DNA from 3 places in the Methylocystis sp. S23 genome. Region 1 is predicted to be linked to each of the others. Evidence: predicted binding sites of a transcription regulator. Region 1 holds the regulator's gene; each other region holds the start of a gene.
What was found. The regulator PhoB, encoded in region 1, activates phosphate uptake and scavenging genes when phosphate is short. The targets are predictions, from matches to a motif close to TGTCATNNANCTGTCAT.
Positions count from the first base shown of each region.

Region 1 (4,528 bases):
TCGTGCCCGGCTCGCTGCGGGAGGCGGCGGCGGCGCTCGGCGCGCCGCGCGCGCATGTCATCTCGCGCGTCGCCTATCGCGCGGCGAAGGCGGGTCTCGTGACCGGCGTGCTTCTCGCGGTCGCCCGCGTCTCGGGCGAAACGGCGCCGCTCCTGTTCACCGCGCTCAACAACCAGTTCTGGAGCACGGACCTCAACGCGCCGATGGCGAGCCTTCCGGTTGTCATCTTCCAGTTCGCATTGTCGCCCTACAAGGACTGGCAGCAGCTCGCTTGGACCGGCGCGCTGCTCATCACGATCGCCGTTCTCGCCCTGTCTGTCACAGCCCGCGCCCTGAGCGCCGGCCGGAGAAACGCAAAATGAACGCCCCCGCTCAGGTGAAGGAACCCGCAACCAAGGTCTCGGTGCGGAGCCTGGACTTCTATTACGGCGCCACGCGATCGCTGAAATCCATCTCGCTGCCGCTGCACGCCAACAAGGTCACCGCCTTCATCGGTCCGTCCGGCTGCGGCAAATCCACCTTGCTGCGCGTGCTGAACCGCATGTACGATCTCTATCCCGGCCAGCGCGCCGAGGGCGAGGTCCTGCTCGACGGCGAGAACATTCTCGATCCGGCGATCGACCTCAACGCGCTGCGCGCCCGCATCGGCATGATCTTCCAGAAGCCGACGCCCTTCCCGATGTCGATCTACGAGAACATCGCCTTCGGCATTCGCCTCTATGAAAAGCTGTCGCGCGCCGACATGGACGCCCGCGTCGAGCAGGCGCTGCGCGGCGCGGCGCTGTGGGACGAGGTGAAGGACAAGCTGCAGGCGAGCGGCCTCGGCCTTTCCGGCGGCCAGCAGCAGCGCCTGTGCATCGCGCGCAGCGTCGCGGTGCAGCCGGAGGTCATGCTGTTCGACGAACCCTGCTCGGCGCTCGATCCGATCTCCACGGCGAAGGTCGAGGAGCTCATCGAGGAGCTCGCCGCGCAATACACCATCGCCATCGTGACGCATAACATGCAGCAGGCGGTGCGCGTCTCCGACTACACCGCCTTCATGTATCTCGGCGAGCTCGTCGAGTTCGGCGACACGGACGAGGTCTTCAACAAGCCTCGCGAGAAGCGCACGCAGGACTATATTACCGGCCGCTTCGGCTGAGGAAGGACGTTCCATGAGCGAACATACCGTCAAATCCTACGATCGCGATCTCGAAGCGCTGGGACGTCGCATTTCCGAGATGGGCGGCGTCGCGGAGAAAATGCTCGCCGAGGCGATGGAGGCCCTGTCCGGCCTCGACGTCGAGCTCGCCAAGCGCGTCGTCGCGAGCGATACGCGCCTCGACGCGCTTCAGCGCGAGATCGAGGAGAACGCCGTGATGACGATCGCGCGGCGTCAGCCGCTCGCGATCGATCTGCGCGAATGCATCGCCGCGATCCGCATTTCGGGCGACATTGAGCGCATCGGCGATCTCGCCAAGAATGTCGCCAAGCGCACGCTCAAGATCGCGACGGAAGCGCGTTTGCCGCGCGCCATCGTCGGACTGAAGTCCATGCATGAAATCGCGGCGACGCAGCTCAAGGACGCGCTCGACGCCTATGCCGAGCGCGACGTCGAGCGCGCCCGCGCCGTATGGGAAAACGACGCCGATCTCGACGCGCTGGAAGACTCGGTGTTCCGCGACCTCCTCACCTTCATGATGGAGGATCCGCGCAACATCTCCTTCTGCACGCATCTCCTGTTCTGCTCGAAAAATCTCGAACGCATCGGCGATCACACGACGAATATTTCCGAAACCATCGTCTATCTCGTGACCGGCGAAGCCATGCCGATGGAGCGGCCGAAGGCGAGGCCCTGCACTTTGGGGAGCGGCGAAGGCGAACCCACGCAATGAACGAGACCGCATCGAGCCAACCCGTCATCCGCGAGGGCAAGAGCGACCGCGCGCCGCGCATCCTCGTCGTCGAGGACGAAATCCCGCTTGCGACGCTCCTTGTCTACAATCTCGAGGCCGAGGGCTATCAGGTCGAACATGTCGACCATGGCGACGAGGCGGAGCTGCGCATCGCGGAGTCGCCGCCGGACCTCGTCCTGCTGGACTGGATGCTGCCCGGGGTCTCGGGCCTCGAAATCTGCCGCCGGCTGCGGGCGCGCGACGTCGCGCGCGACATGCCGATCATCATGCTGACCGCGCGCGGCGAGGAGGCCGAGCGCGTGCGCGGGCTTTCGGTCGGCGCCGACGATTATGTGGTGAAGCCCTTCTCGACGCCGGAGCTGATGGCGCGCGTGCGGGCGCTTCTCCGCCGGGCGCGACCGGAGCGCGTCGCCTCGAAGCTCACGCTCGGCGATATCGACCTCGACCGTGAGACGCGCCGCGTGCGCCGGGGAGGCCGCGAGATCCATCTGGGACCGACGGAATTCCGCCTTCTCGAATATTTCATGGAGAAGCCCGGCCGCGTCTTCACCCGCGCGCAACTGCTCGACAGCGTCTGGGGCATGTCCGCCGAGATCGACGAGCGCACCGTCGACGTCCATGTCGGGCGCCTGCGCAAGGCGCTCATCCGGGGGCGGGAGAAGGATCCGATCCGCACCGTGCGCGGTTCGGGCTACTCCTTCGACGAGACCTTCGGCCGCGATTGATCGCGCGCGCCATGATCTCGGTCTGGATCATATCGCAGGGCCGCCATCCGCAGCGTGGATCATGAGCCAAGCCCCCTCGCCCCGTCTTTGCGAGAGGGTTGGGGTGAGGGGCGAAGCCGCATTATGCGCGGATCACGCGTAGCGCGGCGCCTTGAGCTGCTCGCGCGCGCGGCGGCGGTCTTGCGCCGGCTGATAGGCGATGCGCGCGTGATGGGCGCAATAGGGACCGCCGCCGATCGGCGATTTGCCGCCGCAGAAACGGAACTCGGGCGTCGTCGGATCGCCCATGGGCCAGCGGCACATCGACTCGCGCAGCTCCATCAGCGTCACCCGCTCGGACATCGGAATGACGACCTCCTCCTCGGGATTGGCGCGGGCGACGACCACCGTCTGCGGCGCGAAGGCGAGCGCGACATTGCCGTGCACGGCGTGGCCGCCGCGCGGCGCGGGAGCGGCCGCGACGGCGGTCGTCGCCGCGCGCGGCGCCTTGGCGGCGCGGGGCCGCGGCGCGCTCGCCGTCTTGGCGCGCTCGGCCAGGCCGAGACGGTGGATCTTGCCGATGACGGCGTTGCGCGTGATGCCGGGACCCAGTTCGGCGGCCACCTGACTCGCGCTGAGGCCGTCGCTCCAAAGTTTACGCAACAGCTCGACGCGTTCATCGGTCCAAGACATGTTTGATCTCCAAGCGGCCGGTTCGAGCGTGGATTTTCAAGGAATCCTTCATCGTTCGCTGCGCCGGCGTGAACCAGCGGCGATGCGACGCGCACCGAAACACGAGAAGCGCCATACGGGAGAAACGCGCCCGATCCGGCGAGAAAACTAACGCATTCTTTTGAATCACGGGCGCGAGTCGCTGGCAAGCAAAACGGGGCGTTCTCAACAGGGTTTGTGCGCGCTTTCCCCCGCAACTGTTGCCCGGGCGACTCACCGCGTGGCGATTTTCAAGCAAAACTGAGGCCTTGGCGGGAACGGCGCGCCGCCGCGCGCCTCTGTTAACATTTGACCCGATGCGCCCGCGCGCTTAAAATCCGCCTTCAAATTGCCGCCCCGCCAAAGGGCGGCGCTTTGTTTTTTGGGCGGCGTCGCGGCGCCCACTGGGCTTGGAGCATGATTTTGACTTCTGCGCTCTATCCGACCTATGCGCGGGCCGACATCGTCTTCACGCGGGGCGAAGGCGCATGGCTCTTCGCCGAGAATGGCGACCGCTATCTCGATTTCGCCTCCGGCGTCGCCGTTCTCTCGCTCGGACACGGCCATCCGCATCTCGTCGCCACGCTGAAGGCCGCGGCGGAAAATCCGTGGCACGTCTCCAATCTCTATCGCATACCGGCGGCCGAGGCCCTGGCCCGGCGCCTGGCCGAATCCACTTTCGCCGACGTCGTCTTCTTTGGGAACTCCGGCGCGGAAGCGGTGGAATGCGCCATCAAGACGGCGCGCAAATATCACGCCGCCAACGGCCAGCCCGAGCGCTATCGTCTCGTCACCTTCGACGGCGCCTTTCACGGGCGGACGCTCGCCACCATCGCCGCCGGCGGCAACGCGAAATATCTCGAGGGCTTCGGTCCGCCCATGACGGGCTTCGACCAGGTTCCCTTCGCCGATCTCGACGCCGTCGAAGCCGCGATCACGGAGGAGACGGCGGGCGTTCTGCTCGAGCCCGTGCAGGGCGAGGGCGGGCTGCGCGTCTTCCCGAAGGACTTTCTCGTCGAGCTGCGCAAGCTTTGCGACGCGCGCGGCCTGCTTCTGGTCCTGGACGAAGTGCAATGCGGCGTCGGCCGCACCGGCAAATTCCTCGCCTGCGAGCATGCCGGGATCGCGCCCGACGTCGTCGCGCTCGCCAAGGGGCTCGGCGGCGGCTTTCCCATCGGCGCCTGCCTGGCCACGAGCGAGGCGGCGAAGGGCATGACG
Region 1 covers NZ_CM134185.1:1,580,706-1,585,233, reverse strand. The annotation lists gene pstA (phosphate ABC transporter permease PstA) at 1-362, shown strand, start outside; gene pstB (phosphate ABC transporter ATP-binding protein PstB) at 359-1,141, shown strand; gene phoU (phosphate signaling complex protein PhoU) at 1,155-1,874, shown strand; gene phoB (phosphate regulon transcriptional regulator PhoB) at 1,871-2,620, shown strand; gene ACV7JP_RS07815 (GcrA family cell cycle regulator) at 2,753-3,292, opposite strand; gene ACV7JP_RS07810 (acetylornithine transaminase) at 3,728-4,528, shown strand, end outside.

Region 2 (4,528 bases), 750 kb from region 1:
GCGAGCGTCTCCTTCAGCGCGGCGATAAGATCGCCGACATCCGCCGCGGGCGGCGCTTCGTCCTTCGCCCCTTCCGCAAGCGGAACGAGGTCGATGTCGGCCGCGCCCTGCGTGACGGATTTGAAGGGCTTGCCCTCATAGCCCAGCGCGCTCGTCACCCAGAAGGCGTCGACCGCGTCGTCGAGCAGAAGAACCTCGACGCCCCGCGCGCGAAAGCCTTCGAGCTGCGGGCTCGCGGCCAGGCGCTTCGCGTCGTCGCCGGTAATGTAATAGATCGCGGTCTGGTTCTCGCGCAGATCGGCGACGTAATCCTTCAGCGTGCGCGTCTTGCCTTCGGACTTCGTCGAGGCGAAGCGCGCGATGGCGAAGAGATCGTCGCGCCGGCTCGGATCCTCGTGCAGGCCCTCCTTCAGCACGGCGCCGAAATTCTCCCAGACGCCCGCGAATTTCTCGGGCTCGTTCTCGGCGAGCTTCCTGAGCTCCTGAAGAATGCGCGTCGCCACGGCCTTGCCGATCGAGGCGACGACCGGGCTCTTCTGCGCCATCTCGCGCGAGACGTTGAGCGGAATGTCGGCGCTGTCGACCACGAGGCGCACAAAGCGCAGAAAGGCGGGGAGCAGCTCCACGTCGCGCGAGATGAGCACGCGGCGCACATAGAGCTTGGACTTGCCCTTGCGGGACGGCTCGAAGAGATCGAAGGGCCGGGCGCCCGGGACGAAAGCGAGAACCGTATATTCCGTGCGGCCTTCCGCGCGCCAATGCGCAATCAGGGCCGGCTCGTCGAAGGCGCCCGACAATTGGCGGTAGAAATCCGTATATTGCTCTTGCGTGATCTCGGATTTGGGCCTCGTCCACAGCGCCACGCCGTCGGCGATGCGGCGCGGCTCCTGGCCCGGCGCCTCGACGAGATCGATCGGCGTCGAGACGGCGCCCGAATGCTCGCGCACGACGCTCTCGATGCGCCAGGGCTCCAGAAACTCGTCGCTGTCGGCGTTGAGATGCAGCGTCACGCGCGCGCCGATTTGCGGCGCGTCTTCGAGCGCGAGCGGCGCGATGGAATAGGTTCCCTTGCCTTGCGAGGCCCATAGCCAGGCCTGGTCTTCTCCGGCGCGTCGCGTCGCGACCTCGACGAGGTCGGCGACCATGAAGACCGAGTAGAAGCCGACGCCGAAGCGCCCGATGAGCGAGGAGCCTTCGCCTTCGCTTTCCCTGCCGAGCTTCTCGAGGAAAGCGCGCGTGCCGGAATTGGCGATGGCGCCGAGCGCGCCGATGAGCTCGTCGCGCGACATGCCCACGCCGTTGTCGGCGATCGTGAGCCGGCGATTCTCCTTGTCGAGCGTGATCGTGACGAGCGGCGCGCGCGCCTCGGCGGCGAGCCTTTCGTTGGAGAGCGATTCGTAGCGAAGCTTCTCGCAGGCGTCGGCGGCGTTGGAGATCAGCTCGCGCAGGAAGACTTCGCGCTCCGAATAGACGGAGTGCGCCATCAATTCGAGAAGCTGCGCGACATCCGCTTGGAAGCCGAACTGCTGCGGCGCTTCGGCGGCGACGGCGTCGTGGGTCATGTGGTCTCCGAAATGCAGTCACGCTCCGCCTTGGGAGCGTCTGATTAAAAAGGGAAACAAGGCGGCCTTGCGGCCACGCTCCCTCAGTTCGTCATCGACGCGAAAATTGCAAGGCGGGCCGCTCAAAAGACAGGGTCGGCGCGGGATTGCTCCCGGCCGACCCGTCCATCGCCGCGGCCTTTATCGACTTGCGAACACGCGATCCCGGGGGGCTGGGGGGCTGACGAAAACCGGAAAAGCGTGCGAAAGCCGGTCGCGGCAATGAGGACAAATATTGGCCTACGCGTTTGACGTGCAAGGGGCTCAATGCAGGCGAAAATGTGAATTTTGCTTACGGCGGCTTCGGTTAAGGCGCGCGCCGCCGCAAGATGTCGCGCATATGACAAGAGAAGGCTTGCCCTCGCGCCGCCATCGCGCAAACATGACAGAAATTTGGAGGTGACGCATGGCGGAGTCGGAGACGACAGAGCCCAGCCGATCCAGGCCCGCCCTGACTGTCGTGGCAGGCTCCGGTCGACCGGGGCAGGATCAGCACAGGGGGCGGGGAGAAAGCCGCGCGGCGGCGCCGGTTTCCTTCGACCGGCGGGAGCTCAACGCGCTTTTCAATCTCTACGGGGCGAAGGTGGCCTCGGGCGAATGGCGCGATTACGCCCTTGATTTCACGCCCGCCAGGGCCGTGTTCTCCGTTTTCCGGCGGACGAGCGAAGCGCCGCTCTATCGGATCGAGAAGAACCCCGAGCTTGCCCGCAAGCAGGGAGAATACGCCGTGATCGCGGCGGGCGGCCTCGTCATGCGCCGCGGGCATGACCTCTCGCGCGTGCTGCGCGTGCTCGACAGGGGGCTGAGCCTCGTGGGCGCCGAATAAACGGCAAGAAGCCCCGCCGAAGCGGGGCTTCGCCGGCGAACCTCCGGCAGGCGTCTCGAAGCGTCAGGGCGCCGAGCCCCGCCGAAGCGGGGCCGCCGGCCGGAAGTCCAGTCTATTCGCTGCGCTGGTTGCCGAGCAGGAACATCAGCGACTGGAACATGTTGATGAAGTCGAGATAGAGCGACAGCGCGCCGAAGACGCTCATCTTCTGCGTGGCCTCATAGCCGGCGCCTTCATAATACATGTCCTTGATGTTCTGAGTGTCCCAGGCGGTCAGGCCCGAGAAGATCAGAACCGACAGGATCGAAAGCGCGAACTGAAGGCCGGTCGACTGCAGGAACAGATTGACGAGGCCGGCGATCAGAAGACCCCAGACGCCCATCACGAGGAAGGAGCCGAAGGCCGAAAGGTCGCGCTTCGTCATGTAGCCGTAGAGGCTGAGGCCGCCGAAAGCCGCCGCGGTGATGAAGAAGACGCGGGCGACCGACGCGCCGGTGAAGACGAGCAGGATCCACGACATGGACAGGCCCATCACCGCCGAGAAGGCGAGGAACAGGTTGCGGGCCGTCGCCGCCGACATCGCATTCGCGCGCGCGCCGATGAAAAAGACGAAGGCGAGCGGCGAGAACATGATGATCCAGCGCAGCGGCGTCGTGTAGATCATCGAGCCGAAGGGGGACAGCGCCACCAGCTTGCCGCCGACGAATTGCGGATTGGCGAGCATGAAGACGCCAAGCGCGACGAGACCCGTCACGGCGAGGCCGAGCGTCATGTAGTTGTAGACGCCGAGCATATAGCTGCGCAGGCCCTCGTCGATCTCGGCCGTGGTCGACCGGGCGACCCCGCGGCCGTAGCCGAAGCTCGTGTTGCGGTCGTAATGAGACATAGCGATCCTCTCGATCTCCAAGGCCGGCGCGCGGCGTTCCGCCCTCGCCCGTGGCCTCAACCATTATGGCTCCCTGCAATATGGCTTGGCCCGGATGGCGAGGCAATATGCGAACGGATGAACTCTTGTTAAGATGGCGCCAGGCTTAAAGGAGCGTTCCCGCCGCCCCGGCGTGAGCGGCGCCGCCCGGTTTTTCGCGGCGAGCCTTCGCACCTGCACAATCGACAGGGCCGGAGCCTCCTGCGGCCTTGCGCGCCCGCCGGCCGGTCCTTCCCGGCCGCTCGCGGCGAGGGCGGCCCCCTGTCGCCGTTGATGTTGCAAAGCAGTATAGATGACCGATTGTCGCACCCTTGCTCATGTAAAGGAATGCGATAACATCGGAGAAACGGCGTCGCCCGACCCTCCGGGAGCGGTGGGGAATTGCGCGGCGCAAGCGAGAAATTCCTGAGCGTCGCGTGTCCTTGCCGCACGGAGACCAGGAGGAGAAGATGAGTGACGACGCCTCGACTTCGTTTCACACAATCATGAAGCCGCTGAAGCTTCTTGCCGCCGCGGGCTGCCTCGCCTTCGCGGCTTTTTCGGCTGCGCCCGCGCAGGCGCATGGCCGGCTCGGCGCCGCCGAAGGCCGCTGCCGCCTCTTCATCGGGCCGGACATCATGAACTTCACGGGCTATCTGCCCGAGGCCTCGAAGAATGAGTTCTGCGAGGACATTCCCTCCACCGGCCCCATGATCATGGTGCTCGACGCGGAGCAGGACGAGCTTCGCGACATGAAGATCGAGCTCCGCATCGTCAAGGATGTGGGCGGCGAGGACAAGGAGAACGAAAATCTCGAGGCGGTGACGGTGGCCTATCAGCCGCCCAAGAGCTATCCGACCGGAACGGTGAATTTCGAGCACACCTTCAAGGAAGGCGGCTATTTCGTCGGCATCGTGACCGTGACGGGCGATCACGGCGAGCGCTGGGTGTCGCGCTTTCCCTTCTCGGTCGACCGCACCTTCATGCGCGATCTGCCGGTCTATGTGACCCTGGGCCTCGGCGTCGTCGCGGCCTTCCTCATCTATCTCGTGCATCGCCGGCGCAACCCGCCGCCGCAGACCACGACGGCCGCGACGGCCTTCAAGACCCCGCCGACGCCGCCGGACGCCGAAGCGGAAGATGTCGGGCCGCCGCCGGCCGAGACGGGCGAGGCGAGCGCTTCCGAGGGGGCGAAGG
Region 2 covers NZ_CM134185.1:2,329,672-2,334,199, forward strand. The annotation lists gene htpG (molecular chaperone HtpG) at 1-1,562, opposite strand, end outside; gene ACV7JP_RS11525 (DUF2794 domain-containing protein) at 2,008-2,427, shown strand; gene ACV7JP_RS11530 (Bax inhibitor-1/YccA family protein) at 2,540-3,313, opposite strand; gene ACV7JP_RS11535 (hypothetical protein) at 3,802-4,528, shown strand, end outside.
Region 2: a site for PhoB is predicted at 1,931-1,947, ahead of ACV7JP_RS11525 (DUF2794 domain-containing protein). Genes of this name have one in related genera too.

Region 3 (4,528 bases), 1.2 Mb from region 1:
TGGTCGGCTTCGTCGAGCACCAGCACCTCGGTCGTCGCGGGCTTGAAGCGGCCGGAGGCGATGTGGTCGAGCAGGCGCCCCGGCGTCGCCACGAGCACGTCGAGGCCGCGCGCGAGCATGTCGATCTGCGGACGATGCGACACGCCGCCGACGATAACGCCGACGCTCGGGCGCAGGAACTGCCCATAGGCGCGGAAGCTGTCGGCGATCTGGGCGGCGAGTTCGCGCGTCGGCGCGAGCACCAGCGCGCGCGCCGTGAAGGGCGCGGGCCGGCGGCGCTCGGCGGCGAGCCGCTCGAGGATCGGCAGCGCGAAGGCCGCCGTCTTGCCCGTGCCGGTCTGGGCGATGCCGAGAAGGTCGCGGCCTTGAAGCAGAAAGGGGATGGCCTGAGCCTGAATGGAAGTGGGCGTCTCGTAGCCCTCGCGGTTCAGGGCGCGGAGCAGAATCTCGGCAAGGCCAAGATCGGAAAAAGTTGTCACTTAGCGTCTTTCATAGACGATCGCGCGCGCGCCTTGGCGGGGCGCGGTTCGCTCGATCCGGTTGAAATGGGAGACTTGCCCTGCGTAGCGGGCCGTCGATTGAGGCGTGGAGGCGGCTCGACAGCTGGTCGGAGGCCCCGAGAGGCAAGAATCCGATCTACGCGGCTGGAGGGCGCCTGCTGCGGCGCAGCGCCTTGTTCGTAGAGGAAGCGGCCGCCCCGGTCAATGCGGCTTTTTGCGCCGGACACGCGCCTCGCGGCCGCCATTGCGAGGGGGCTTCGCCGATGAAGCAATCCGGAACCGCAATCGCCGCTCCTGGACACATACGCGACCGCCAACAGTAACGATCCAGAAACAAAGCCTCGGGAGACGCCGGATATATTTTAGGCATTCGACCGGTCTCCATCCGCGGTCGAAACCAAGCGCCCGGCACGGCTCCGCCAGTTTGTGCCGGGCGCGCTCTTTGGCTTTCCGCCTCTCACCAATAGACCTGCGCGCGCGCCTCGAAGAGATCGGGATGGGCGCCGTTGAAATAGGGCCCCTGACGCGCCGGCGCGCCGGAAGTATAGAGCGCATAGTCGTTCAGCGGCGCCGACGCCTGCAGCACGTGAATCCAGTTGAACTGGAAATGGAATCCGTTGTCCGGATACCAGTTGAGGCCTAGCGTGACATTCTGCTGCCGGCCGCCCACGACGCCGGCATTGGCGATGGCCGTGGCGGCGGCGGGATTGGGCGCCACGAAGGTCGTATAGGCCAGCATATTGTAAAGACCGGAGCCGGAGAACGGACCGCTGTTGACATTCACTTCGCTATAGCGGGCGGCGACGCCGATGGCGCCGAAACCGCCGGCGCTGAGCGGATGCTTGATCTTGATCTGGTTGAAAGTCGCGCCGATCTTGTTCGTCACGTCATAGGCGGCGGCGCGCTCCTCTCCGGTCAGATACCACTGGCCATAAACATAATAGCCGCTGAAATAATGCGACGCGCCGCCCGGCGCGAAGGCGCCCGCCATGCGCGCGAGCATGAGATTCGTCTCATTGCGGTTGACCTGCTGCCCGAAATACTCCGCCTGCAAGGAGAGCGGCCCATGGGCGGCCGTGAGTTCGACGCCGAAGGCTTCGACATTGTTGACGCATCGGGCGGCGGCGGCCGTCGCCCAGCCCGGCAAGGCGATCGCGCCGCAGGAAAGATCCGGCGTCCCGAGCAGGCCCTGATTCAGTTGATAGGCCTCGGAGCGGATGCGGTTGCCGAGCCTCAGCACGCGGTCGTCGGAAAGTCCCGTCGCGCTGTTGGGCTGGTGATAGCGGCCGGAGACGCCGACATGCAGCAGATCATGCTCGGTCATGATCGGCGCATAGGTGGCGCGGCCGGTGAGCTCGAAATATTGACCGCCGCCGGTGGACGCCCAGCCCGCCTTGGGGGATACGCCGAAGCCGACCGGAACGCCGACCGCCGGCGTGGTGTTGAGGTCCTCGAAGCTCGTCGTGAAGACGCCGCCCTTGGCCGACCAATTGTCGCCATAGGCGCCGATGGCGGCGCCGAGGTGGCGGCTCGGCGCGAAGGTTTCGACCGGCATCGCGCGCTCGATGAAGTCGCGGAACCGCGACGACATGGTGAACTCCAGGCTGAACGGCTCGAAATAGCTGCCGATATGGATGAAGGCCGGGTCTTTCGTGAAGGGCAAGGAAAGCGCCGGATGCTGCAATCCGACATAGAAATCGCGAATGCCGCCCTGAACGGGCGCGTTGAAGGGCGTTCCGTATTGCGATCCCGCGAAGTCGTATTGCAGCTTGTAGAACCAGTATTTCGCGGCCTTGCCCTCCACTTCGAGGCGAACCTGCCGCACGCCGGCCTGCTCCGACCAGCCGTTGAGCGGCTGCGTCGTCGCGCCGCCGTCGAACTGCATGCGGCCGCCGATCTTGAAATTATACGCCTTGTCTTCCGTTTCGACGAAAAGGCCGTTCCTGAAGGAGACGAACACGGGCGGCGGGACGTTGGAATCGGCCTTGGCGTGCGCGGCGTTCGCGACATTGGTCGCCTTGCCTGCGGCGCTGGACGCCGCGGCGGCCTCCGCCTTCGCCGCGCGCGCTTCCTTGCGCAGCTTGGCGATCTCCGCCTCCAGCGCGCGAAGGCGCGTCTCGATGGCGGCTGAATCGGTCGCCGCATGCGCGGCGGAGCCTGTCATGAAAACCCCCAGCGCGCTCGCCGCGATGGCGCGCTTCTTCCTCGAAAAAATCATGCCTGCCCTCTCGAAGATCATTCGGAAAGGTGAGCGAAGACATCGAATGCTTCGCTGTCACACAACCGTCATGTTCTCAGATTTTGTGGCGAAAAGGCGCTGAAGACGGGGCGTGTCGCAGCCGGAAAATAATGGAGAAACAAAGCGTAGCGGCGGAAACGAAAGCGCGTTTCCTGAAATGAAAAGCCGCCTCGCGATGGCGAGGCGGCTGTGATTCCGCGCGGCGCTTCTTACCAATAGACCTGCGCGCGGGCTTCGAAGAGGTCCGGATGCGCGCCGTTGAAATAGAAGCCCTGCCGGCCCGGCATGGACGCACCGACGATGTTGTAATCGTTGAGCGGCGCCGAGCCGCCCGGCGCGAAGACGCCATTGGCGCGCGCCTGCAGGATCTTGGTCATGTCGCGCTGATAGTCGGTCGCGACATGTTCGGCCTGCATGTCATTGAGATTTGACCCGCCGGCCTTGGAATCAGCCCCCGTCCAATGGCCTGAATAAAGGGCTCAATGCTTATCGCCATAGGGGCGTGGTGGCGGACTTGGCTGAACGGTGCGTCGGCGGGTCCGCGGAGGAGCGGCAGGCCCTCGGCCAGGCGAGGGAGTCAGTCGCAACTCTTGAACTTCGATTCCCTGCACTTCTTCGCCATGGCCTGAGCCCTGGCGACGTCGTCCGCGGGAAGAGTCTTCGCGGATATTTCCTGCAATTCCTTCTTTTCGGCGGGGGCCATGGGCAAGGCTTCGAGTCCGACATTTGTCCACATGTAGCCGCGCAGCAGGTCGCGCTCCAGGCCCTGGCCGGTGACGTACATGGTCCCGAGATTCACCTGAGATTCGGCGTCTCCCCCCTCGGCGGCAAGGCGCATCCATTTCGCCGCTTCCCGGTAGTCCTGAGCGACGCCGCTGCCCTCGTAATACATGCTGGCGATGTTCGCCTGCGCCGCCGCGACGCCCTTGTCCGCCGCAAGCAGATTCCACTTCATAGCCTCCTTGTAATCCCGCTGGGCGAGCTGACCCTCGAGATACATCGTGCCGAGATTGGCCTGCGCGGCCGCGTCGCCGTTTTCGGCGGCGCGCCTGGTCCATTTCAGCGCTTCCTTGGGATCGGCGGTGACGCCCCTGCCGACCGCGTAAATGGCCCCGAGCTCGCCTTGCGCCCGCGCGTCGCCCTTCTCGGCGAGCGGCTTCAGGAGCTTGAAGGCGGCTGCAAAATCGCCTCGCTTGGTTGCGGCGGTCGCCGCCTCGAAATCATCGGCGCGGACAGGGCTCGCGCAGGCGACGGCGAGAAGAATCAGGAGAGAGTGGACGCGCTTTCGCATTCGAACGCCTATGGACTCCGCAAAAGACAATGAACGCCCCCGGATGACCGGGGACGTTCGCTTCGTTTGATAAGGTATCGAACTTCGCTCAGTAGTTCCACTGCAACTGCATGCGCAGCAGATCGGCGCTGAACTGGCGATAGGGAGCCGCGCCGGTATTGGTGCGGTTCATCTTGGTGTAGACGGCGGTCACCTCGACCTCGGGCAAGGGCTGCCATTCGACGCCGACGTCCAGTTCGTGAACGCGAGCGTAGGGCGCGTTCGTTTCGACCTTCCAGCCGCCGTTGAAATACTGCCACTTCACGAAGGGGAAGAAGGTCCCGAGGCCGTATAGCGTATCGTCGTATTTGTAGGTCGCCTCGACATAGCCGCCATTCAGGCCGGCCGAGCGGATATAGGTCTGGGTCGGGTCAAGAGCCGGACCGCGACCCCAGTTCCATTCCGCCTTCAGACCGAAGGGCTGCGGATAGATCACGCCGGTGATGGCGACGCGGTCGT
Region 3 covers NZ_CM134185.1:2,762,692-2,767,219, reverse strand. The annotation lists gene ACV7JP_RS13590 (DEAD/DEAH box helicase) at 1-479, opposite strand, end outside; gene ACV7JP_RS13585 (OprO/OprP family phosphate-selective porin) at 958-2,718, opposite strand; gene ACV7JP_RS13580 (hypothetical protein) at 2,949-3,155, opposite strand; gene ACV7JP_RS13575 (tetratricopeptide repeat protein) at 3,317-4,030, opposite strand; gene ACV7JP_RS13570 (porin) at 4,119-4,528, opposite strand, start outside.
Region 3: a site for PhoB is predicted at 2,774-2,790, ahead of ACV7JP_RS13585 (OprO/OprP family phosphate-selective porin). Genes of this name have one in related genera too.